One region of the Bacillus sp. MBGLi79 genome, then DNA from elsewhere that is predicted to be linked to it. Evidence: riboswitches for the same ligand, from Rfam matches in the RefSeq annotation. Region 1 holds a riboswitch; the other holds the start of a gene.
What was found. A riboswitch is a leader RNA that binds a small molecule or an ion and turns the genes downstream of it on or off. The one in region 1 is predicted to bind S-adenosylmethionine.
Positions count from the first base shown of each region.

Region 2: it holds a riboswitch for S-adenosylmethionine, as region 1 does, so the genes downstream of both, mtnK (S-methyl-5-thioribose kinase) here and metI (cystathionine gamma-synthase/O-acetylhomoserine thiolyase) in region 1, are expected to answer to the same signal.

Region 1 is NZ_CP026521.1:1,438,074-1,443,103, forward strand. Features, by position in the region: gene C1T29_RS07255 (ATP-dependent helicase) at 1-716, opposite strand, end outside; gene C1T29_RS07260 (hypothetical protein) at 833-1,087, shown strand; gene C1T29_RS07265 (GNAT family N-acetyltransferase) at 1,159-1,581, opposite strand; gene C1T29_RS07270 (YjcG family protein) at 1,585-2,100, opposite strand; gene C1T29_RS07275 (esterase family protein) at 2,137-2,859, opposite strand; SAM riboswitch class I at 3,027-3,147, shown strand; gene metI (cystathionine gamma-synthase/O-acetylhomoserine thiolyase) at 3,215-4,336, shown strand; gene metC (cystathionine beta-lyase) at 4,329-5,030, shown strand, end outside.
Region 2 is NZ_CP026521.1:1,694,346-1,699,375, forward strand. Features, by position in the region: gene C1T29_RS08600 (PAS domain-containing sensor histidine kinase) at 1-46, shown strand, start outside; gene C1T29_RS08605 (methylated-DNA--[protein]-cysteine S-methyltransferase) at 54-551, shown strand; gene C1T29_RS24750 (hypothetical protein) at 643-756, shown strand; gene mtnA (S-methyl-5-thioribose-1-phosphate isomerase) at 763-1,824, opposite strand; gene mtnK (S-methyl-5-thioribose kinase) at 1,830-3,026, opposite strand; SAM riboswitch class I at 3,109-3,252, opposite strand; gene C1T29_RS08620 (carbon-nitrogen family hydrolase) at 3,336-4,115, opposite strand; gene C1T29_RS08625 (pyridoxal phosphate-dependent aminotransferase) at 4,211-5,030, shown strand, end outside.

The DNA.
Region 1 (5,030 bases):
TGCTCACCGTTCCATTTAGCAGAATCATAATGATATAAGATTTTATAAAACAGACTGTGGAATGTTCCTGTGACAAGTCTTCTGACTTTTGCCTGCTGTAATCCGTACTGGTTCGCCATACGCTCTTTCATTTCAGCGACAGCTTTTGTTGTAAAGGTGACAAGCAGCATATTTTCAGGCGGTATGCCTAAGTGTTCGATCATGTGGGCGGCACGGGCTGTCAGCACGCGTGTTTTTCCGCTCCCCGCACCTGCAAGCACAAGCAGCGGGCCTTCTGTTTCCGTGACAGCTTTCAGCTGATCCGTGTTTAAACCGACAGACGGAAAAAGGCTCGTATTGGGTTCTATTGTTTTTGGAACAAATGGTGTTCCTGGTTTAATGCTTCTTGGACGGTGCCATTCCGTGACAGCCGGGGACGAGTCAGCGGCGATCGCTTTTCCCTTTGGCAAACGAATAACACCAGATTCCTGATCATCTTCTTTTTTTTCCTCTTTGGCTGGCTTCGGAACACACGCCTCCTCACATGCCGGGAAATCGCCTGGCTGGCGATGGATAAATTCTGGCGGATCGGCGATGTTAAGCCGTAACAAAACGGGATTTCCGCAATGAGAACAAAATAAATGTCCTTTTATTCCTTCTTCAAAGAGGAATTGATAATGTTCTCTCGAATATGTATGTAAATGTATAATTCGATCATTCAGTCGGGCGCATTTCAAAAAGGGGTCCTCCCAATCTAAAGGTGTTCATTACAGACAATGACTATCATATCAAAAGAAATGTGTTTCAAAAAGTAAGTTTAAGGGAAAAGAGACAGCAGAGGGGTGGGTATCGTATGATATATGCAGGTCACATTCAAAACCAGCAATACGCTCAATATGCTAATAGAACGATTGGACATAAGCAGGATTATGCCGGAACCGAAAAAATCAGCTATGTCCCGTTTCAGCGGGTATACAAAGAACTGGAAAAGCAGCAGGAGAATCAAACGGCTGCTGAAAGAAAAGTAAACGAGGCAAAACGTAAGCGCTCTCTTTATAAGAGATTGCGAGAAAAAGGAATGGGCACATATATTAATCGATATGTATAAAAAACCGTTCATACGAGAGAACGGTTTTTTATATGCGGAAAAATCCGGATCTTAATAGACCCGGATGCTGTTTAGTCTTTCATCATTTGTAAGTGAGGAATGCCGGCATCGAGGAATTCTTTTTCAGAAAGCACGCGATACCCGTGTTTCTTGTAAAACGGCACAGCCTGTGTTTGCGCGTTTAAAATGAAACCGGAAGCGCCGCCGTCTGAAGCGGCTTTTTCGAGCGCCTTCATAATGATGCCGCCGACACCGGCGGAGCGGTGGCTTTTCAATACGCAAATCCGCTCTAACTTGCCGTAGCCGTCCTTCATGCGCCATCTTCCTGCGCCGACAGGCTTTTCGCCGTCATACACGACGATATGTTCCGATTCATTTTCAAGTTCGTCAATTTCTTCTTCAGCAGGCACGTTTTGTTCTTTGACAAAGACTTCTTCTCTTACATAAAAAGCATCTTTCAGTTGTTCTTCATTTTTTGCGATCACTGCTTCCAAACATTATTCTCCTCTGCCTAACAAGAAGGTTTCGTAAACTGTCCACGATCCGTTTTCCAGCTGGTAAAGCAAGTGGAAACGGTCAACAATTTCTTCATGCGACACTTCCTGCATTTTTAATTGTCCCAGCACATCTGAATGCTCATCGTCGGAAAGATTTTGGCCGACCGTCACATGCGGAACGAAATTATATTCCTGTTCGCCGGCCAACACACCGGTGTATAGCTTTTCATTGAGTGTTTTTAACTCATCCGTCGGCTCTGCTTTAATATAAATGACATTATTGACAGGCGCAAATGAGCTGTATTTTGTCAATTTGAGAACGACTGGGTGGGACTCTTTTGCGATGTTTCTCAAATGCGATACGAGCTGATCCGCTTTCTCCTCCGCACATTCAAACGATGCTCTCAGCGTCAAATGTGGCGGGATCAGAGAGTAGCTTGGGTCATAGCGCTTTCTGTAAGAGTTTGCAAGGTCTTGGAGCTTTTTTGATGGAAATAAAACGATTCCATATTTCATATTATGTCCCTCCTGGAAATAAAGTATGATAGAGTGTTAAAGCATTTTTTTCAGCGCCGGGGTGATGAGCGGCTGCCAGTATGTCCATTTGTGGTCTCCGTCAAATGGCTCAAAATCGTAATCGGAAAGCTTCTTCTCCAGCAGCTGTTTCAGCTCCTGATTCGGTTCTGTAAAGTCCAGAATGTTCCCGTCTGTCGTGTGGACGTCAGTTTCTTTTGTTCCGATTTGGTGATAAATAGAGAGGTGTTTGATATCGTCAGACTGTTTCACGGCTTCTAGCACATGTTTGTCAACATAGGGAGACTGCATGATGATGTTGCCAAACATATTCGGATAATCAAGCGCTGTCATAAGTGACACGGTTGCTCCGAGCGAATCACCGATCAGCGTTCGGCCGTAACCGACCTGATAGGTTGGATACTCATCATCTGCAAAAGGAACGAGCTCATGGGCGATGAACCGTTTATACGCCGAAAATTTTGAACCCTCCGGATGGTAGGTGTTTCTGCGCTCTTTTACATCCTTATAAGGAACACCGATAATAATGCTCCGGTCTATTTCGTGTTTCGACAGCAATTCCTCGACCTGTCTGCCGATTCTCCCCAGCCTGAAATAATCGTGGCCGTCCTGCGCGATAATGACATGGTATTTATAAAGCGGGGAGTAGTTGGACGGCAGATAAACAAGTAAGGTCATTTCCTCATTAAGCTCTTTTGAAAAGAATTTCTTTTCTTGCACTGTGCCGTTTTTCGGTGCCATAAAAACATTCCTCCAGGACATCACTATACTTTCTTGCATTTTCAATTATTGTACCATGAATTATTAGAAATTTCTCTCTTTAAACGGTTCGGCACACGAAGAAAAAAGTGTTGAAATAAACTGTGAATTGCGCTAATATAAAACAATCAGAAAATTGAAATCGATATTTCTTATCGTGAGAGGTGGAGGGACTGGCCCTTAGAAACCTCAGCAACCGGCTTGTTTTGCATGTGCAAAGCGCCAAGGTGCTAAATCCAGCAAGCGTTTTTTATGCTTGGAAGATAAGAAGAAGCGTTAAACCCCTTCTTCTTATGAAGAAGGGGTTTTTATTTTGAAAAGGGAAGGTGTCAGCTATATGTCACAGCACGTTGAAACGAAATTAGCTCAAATTGGGAACCGTAGCGATGAAGTCACGGGAACAGTGAGTGCTCCTATCTATTTATCAACAGCATACCGCCACAGAGGGATCGGAGAATCAACCGGATTTGATTATGTCCGCACAAAAAATCCGACACGCCAGCTTGTTGAGGACGCGATCGCTAACTTAGAAAACGGCGCAAGAGGGCTTGCCTTTAGTTCGGGAATGGCTGCTATCCAAACGATTATGGCGCTGTTTAAAAGCGGAGATGAACTGATCGTTTCATCGGACTTATATGGCGGCACGTACCGTCTGTTTGAAAATGAATGGAAAAAATATGGATTGACCTTTCATTATGATGATTTTAGCGATGAGGACTGTTTACGCTCTAAGCTGACGCCGAATACAAAAGCCGTGTTTGTGGAAACGCCGACAAATCCGCTCATGCAGGAGGCGGACATTGAACGTATTGCCCGGATTACAAAGGAGCACGGTCTTCTGCTGATCGTAGATAATACATTTTATACACCGGTCTTGCAGCGTCCGCTTGAACTGGGGGCAGACATTGTCATTCACAGCGCAACAAAGTATTTAGGCGGGCATAACGATCTGCTTGCGGGACTTGTCGTGGTAAAGGATGAGCAGCTCGGAGAGGAAATGTTTCAGCATCAAAATGCGATCGGCGCCGTCCTGCCGCCATTTGATTCGTGGCTTTTGATGAGAGGAATGAAGACGCTGAGCCTAAGAATGCGCCAGCATCAGGCAAACGCGCAGGAGCTTGCGGCGTTTTTGGAGGAGCAGGAAGAAATTTCAGATGTGCTGTATCCCGAAAAAGGCGGCATGCTGTCCTTCCGTCTGCAAAAAGAAGAGTGGGTCAACCCATTTTTAAAAGCGCTGAAGACCATTTGTTTTGCAGAAAGCCTCGGCGGGGTGGAAAGCTTCATTACATACCCTGCGACCCAGACGCACATGGATATTCCTGAAGAGATCCGTATCGCAAACGGGGTCTGCAATCGATTGCTGCGCTTTTCTGTCGGAATTGAACATGCGGAAGATTTAAAAGAGGACCTAAAACAGGCATTATCTCAGGTCAAAGAGGGAGCTGTTTCATTTGAGTAATCACAATTGGACGCTGGAAACCCAGCTCGTGCACAATCCATTTAAAACAGACGGCGCAACCGGGGCGGTCAGTGTGCCAATTCAGCACGCCTCGACTTTTCACCAATCTTCATTTGAAGAATTCGGCGCATTTGATTACAGCCGTTCTGGCACGCCGACAAGAACAGCTCTTGAAGAAACAATTGCCGCACTGGAAGGCGGAACAAGGGGATTTGCTTTCAGTTCAGGCATGGCTGCCATCTCAACAGCCTTTTTACTGCTGTCACAGGGTGATCACGTTCTTGTGACCGAAGATGTATACGGCGGAACCTTCCGTATGGTGACAGAGGTGCTGACTCGGTTTGGCATTGAGCATACGTTTGTCGACATGACGGATCGTAATGAAGTGGCGCGGAATATCAAGCCGAACACAAAGGTCATTTATATGGAGACACCATCAAATCCGACACTGGGGATTACAGATATTAAAGCAGTTGTTCAGCTTGCAAAAGAAAACGGCTGCCTGACCTTTCTGGACAATACATTTATGACGCCGGCACTGCAGCGTCCGCTTGATCTTGGTGTAGATATTGTGCTTCACAGCGCAACCAAGTTCTTAAGCGGACACAGCGATGTACTCTCAGGTTTGGCTGCTGTCAAGGATGAAGAGCTTGGAAAGCAGCTATATAAGCTGCAAAACGCGTTCGGCGCCGTT
Region 2 (5,030 bases), 260 kb from region 1:
CCATCTGACTCTCCCGATCAGACAGCATCATGAGGAGGAGGCTTAATCGCATCGTGGGCTTTTATATTGAAATGACCTCGCCTTTTGGACAAGCTTACATTGTCGAGGAAAATCACCACATTACACATTTGCTATTTGAAAAAGATGAACTAAAACAGCTCCAGCAAGACGGCTTGGAGCTTCGCCGGACCGAAACGGAATTGTTGAAGGAGGCAAAGCGCCAGCTCGAAGAATATTTCAGGGGGGAGCGGAAGACGTTCACCCTTCCTCTCCGCCAGGATGGAACCCTGTTTCAGAAAAAAGTGTGGGAGGCGCTGCAGTTGATCCCGTACGGTGAATCACGGAGCTATTTAGATATCGCGTGCGCCGTCGGGAATCCGAAAGCGGTTCGCGCAATCGGCCAGGCCAATAAAAGAAATGCGCTGCCGATTTTGATCCCGTGCCACCGTGTCATCGGCAAAAATCGTTCTTTAACGGGGTACTCCGGAAATGAAACGGATAAAAAAGCGGTGCTGCTCGACATCGAAAATATTGCGTATAAGGGAAAATAATATACGAGCACGCCGTTTCTTTTTTTCGTCAGCGACATATAATTTTATTAAGTTAAAAATGTTGGTCTTGGTAAAAAAGGAGGACGAATAAGTGAAAACGAACCGCCCGAACAAAATAGCAGGATACGCGGAATTGTTCGTCAAGCTGCACGTGTTGACCGAAGAGCAGAAGAAAGACATCATCAAATCGATTAAAATCCGCTAAAGCGGCCTAAGTAAGGGCTTCAGCGGAAAACAGCGCTTCAATTTCTTCTTCAAACCTGTCTGTGATAATCCCTTTTTCCGTAATGATGCCAGAGATTAAATCGTGCGGCGTGATATCAAAAGCAGGGTTGAACACTGGCACCTCTTGCGGAGCTATTTGCGTTCCGTTTATCAGCCTGACTTCATCCGGATCGCGTTCTTCAATCGGAATGTCGTCGCCGCATGAAATCGAAACATCAAAAGTTGACAGGGGAGCGGCGATAAAAAACGGGATTTGAAAGGCTTTGGCGAGGATTGCCAAGCCATATGTTCCGATTTTATTGGCTGTATCTCCGTTTCTCGCGATCCTGTCCGCTCCGACAATGACGGCTGAAATGTTTTTTTCTTTCATCGTATGGGCAGCCATGCTGTCTGTAATCAGCGTCACGTCAATTCCCCCCTGCATAAGCTCCCACGCCGTCAGGCGCGCCCCTTGCAGGACAGGCCTCGTTTCACAGGCATAAATATGAAGGTCGAGGTCCTTTGTTTTGGCAAGATAAAACGGGGAAAGGGCCGTACCGTACCTGCTTGTCGCAATCGAGCCGGCGTTGCAGATGGTCATGATGCTGTCACCCGATTTGAACAAATGCAGTGCATTCTGTCCGATTTGCCGGCACGTTTCTTCGTCTTCAACCTGGATCTGAATAGCTTCATGGATCAGATTTGTTTTTGCTTCATTGACCGATTTTGCGTCCTCCGCACTTTTTACCAGCCGATTGAGAGCCCAGGATAAATTGACGGCTGTCGGCCTTGCCTGATTGAGTTCATCTTTGATTTTTCCGAGTTCCACCAGAAACGCGGAAACGTCAGATGTATCGATGCTTTGTGCGCAAAGGGCGAGTCCGAAGGCGGCTGTAATGCCGATGGCAGGTGCCCCCCTCACTTTCAGCGTTTGAATCGCATCATAGACGTCTTCTTTTGTTGTGAGGTGCAGGTATTCCGTCTTTTCGGGAAGCTTTTGCTGGTTCAGAATTTTTACCGATGCTTCTTCCCATTCGACAGAGCGGGGCACCGCAAATTGTTCAGGCATGTCATTCACTCCTTAAGCGCGTTCCGAAACGCTTCAATCAAGTCTTTTGGCGTCCGGAAACCGCTGCGTTTTTCTATGAATGCTGCGCCTATTTTAAGGGCGAGCTTTTTTTGGCTGATTCTCCGGGAAAACGGAACGATTGTTTCAAGGTCCGCCACATGGGCAAGGCCGATCGTCCGGCGGATCATTTCGCAGCCGGCAAAGCCTGCTGCGTCTTCAAACGCCTGCTTCAGAACTGATTCAAGGCGTCCTTTCTCATTTTTGCAAGCGTCAAGAGCATCGTTTTCCCATGCTTCGCTGAATGTCCGGCTGAACGTATGCCAGACGGTCTCGACATGGCGGTATAAAGGAGCCCGCCTGTTTTCTTCGCGGGAAAGCGCGTGCAGCAGCAGGTTGGCGATAAACTGTCCAATGTCAAACCCGATCGGGCCGAAAAACGCAAATTCAGGGTCGATGATTTTCGTTTCGGCTTCTTCACTTGCGAAAATGCTGCCTGTATGAAGGTCGCCGTGGATCAGCGTTTCCTCTGCAGACAAAAAGCGCTGTTTTAGTTTTGCCACTTCAATTTTTAATGCTTCATTGCGCCAAAGATCTTCCGCTTCATCGCGAAGCTCTTCTTCGAAATCGTTTGTCTCATGATCAAAGAAAGGGTCTGTGAACACAAGGCTTTCTGTAATATCGCACAGATCCGGATTCGTAAACTGCTTCACAAGCCGCCCTTTAACTGTTGGGTCAAGTGCATATTCAGACGAGTAAAAATGTGTTTTTCCAAGGAATTCTCCGATGTCTTCCGACAGGTGGGGATAATCCTTCCCGTCAATCAGTCCTTTTCTGGCGATTTCCAAGTGAGAAAGGTCTTCCAATACGGTAACGGCAAGCTCGGTGTCAGAATAGTACACGTTCGGGACAAGGTGCGGGACATGCTCGGCTTGGCGGATCAGCGCACTGCTTTCGATTCTCGCCCTGTCAAGCGACAGCGGCCAGCTTTCGCCGACGACTTTCGCATAAGGCACCGCCTGTTTGATGATCAGCCCTTTTTGCTGCTCTTTGTCATACACGCGGAAGACCAAATTCAAGTTTCCGTCCCCGATCTCCTGGCATGTCAGGGTGCTTTTGCTTGGAAAAAGCCCGAGGCGGACGGCCAGCGCGGCCGCGGAGCTTTCGGTCAAAGTTTCGTATGCTGCGGTTTTCGTTACGGTCATGTGTGATTCCCCCTAAATGTCGTTAACAATAAAAAAGCCTCTTTCTCATCGAGAGAAAGAGGCTGATTTGTCGCGTTCGCCTCTCTTATCTCTCAGAATTCAAAGTCTGATGGAATTAGCACCGTGCCCTAGCGGCGCAGAATTTCGCGCCCCATTTCACAATGGTATTACGGTCGGTTGCTGTTGGGGTCATTAGGCCAGTCCTTCACCCAACTCTCGATAAGAGAAATCAATATAAAATTTTGAAATTTCAGTTCGGTCAGTTGCTGAAAATGTTACCAGCATCTCAGTTTTCTTGTCAACACTTTTTTAATATAAATCTCTGCGAATGTCCTCAAAAACCGGAATTTGCCCCCGCGCTTTTTCAATGTCCCCGAGGTTGATTTCGGTCCTGATGACGGCTTCACCGCTCCCTGCTTCAGCGAGGGTGCGGCCGAGCGGATCAATGATGATGCTGTGGCCCGCAAATTCGTTTGCCGGGTCACTTCCCGCTCGGTTGCAGGCTGCGACAAAGCACTGATTTTCAATCGCTCTGGCTTTTAAAAGGCTTTGCCAGTGATCGAGGCGGGCGAGCGGCCATTCCGCCGATACAAAGATGATGCCCGCACCTTCCTTCGTATGTTTTCTGATCCATTCCGGGAAACGGATGTCGTAGCAGATAAACCCCGCAGCCGGGATCCCTTCAAGCTCGAAGCTCCCGTCGCCTGAGCCCGCTGACAAATAGAGGTGTTCGTCCATCAGCTGGAAAAGGTGAGCTTTGCTGTATTCTTTGATCAAATGTCCGTTTTTGTCTGCGATGTACATGATATTGTACACACCGCTTTTTTTCTTAACGGCGACAGAGCCGCATATGATATGGACACGGTTTGCTTTTGCCGTTTCCTGCAGCCATCTCTTCGTTTGCCTGCCTTCTTCATCTGCGATGGAGCCGAGATTTTTTAAATCATAACCCGTCGTCCACAGCTCGGGAAGGAGAAGAACATCCGCTTTTCGGCTTTCCTGTTCGATCAGCTGCTCCGCTTTTTTAAAATTTTCAGAAGGATTGCCGTATGCGATATCGAATTGCAGACATGAAATTGTCAGCTTCAATCTGGATCACCTCATTTTTTTCTTTACATTTTACATTTAACAATATATGATGATGGACTATCATTTCAAGAATTTTTCAAAAGCGGGTGAATCATATGAAATTTGAGCTTTCAGATGTGCTGAAACAGCTGCCTGAGCAGTTTTTCGCTTCCTTGGTGAAAAAGGTGAATGAAAAAATCGCCGCCGGCCATGATGTGATCAATCTCGGCCAGGGGAATCCCGATCAGCCGACACCTGATCACATCGTTGATACAATGGCGCAAGCCGTTCGCAACCCTGAAAACCATCAGTATTCCTCCTTTCGCGGCAGCCGTTCACTCAAGGAGGCGGCAGCCGCGTTCTATCGAAGGGAATACGGTGTAGAGCTCGATCCCGAACGCGAAGTCGCTGTATTGTTCGGCGGAAAAGCCGGTCTTGTCGAGCTTCCGCAATGTTTGTTAAATCCGGGGGATGCCGTGCTCGTTCCCGATCCCGGCTATCCCGACTACTGGTCGGGCGTTGAGCTGGCAAGAGCGAACATGGAAACGATGCCGCTTACAGCGGGCAATCAGTTTCTGCCTGACTACAGCCGGATTCCGAAGGAAGTGAAAGAAAAAGCGAAGCTCATGTATTTAAATTATCCAAACAATCCAACCGGTGCCCAAGCCACGCCTGTTTTTTTCGAAGAGACTGTCCGGTTTGCCAAGTCGAACGGAATTTGCGTCGTCCACGATTTTGCCTACGGTGCGATCGGCTACGACGGCAAGAGGCCTGTCAGCTTTCTCGAAACGGAGGGGGCAAAAGACACAGGAATCGAAATTTACACGCTTTCCAAAACGTATAATATGGCTGGATGGCGGGTCGGGTTTGCAGTTGGCAACGCCTCTGTGATCGAAGCGCTGAACCTTTATCAGGACCATATGTATGTCAGCCTTT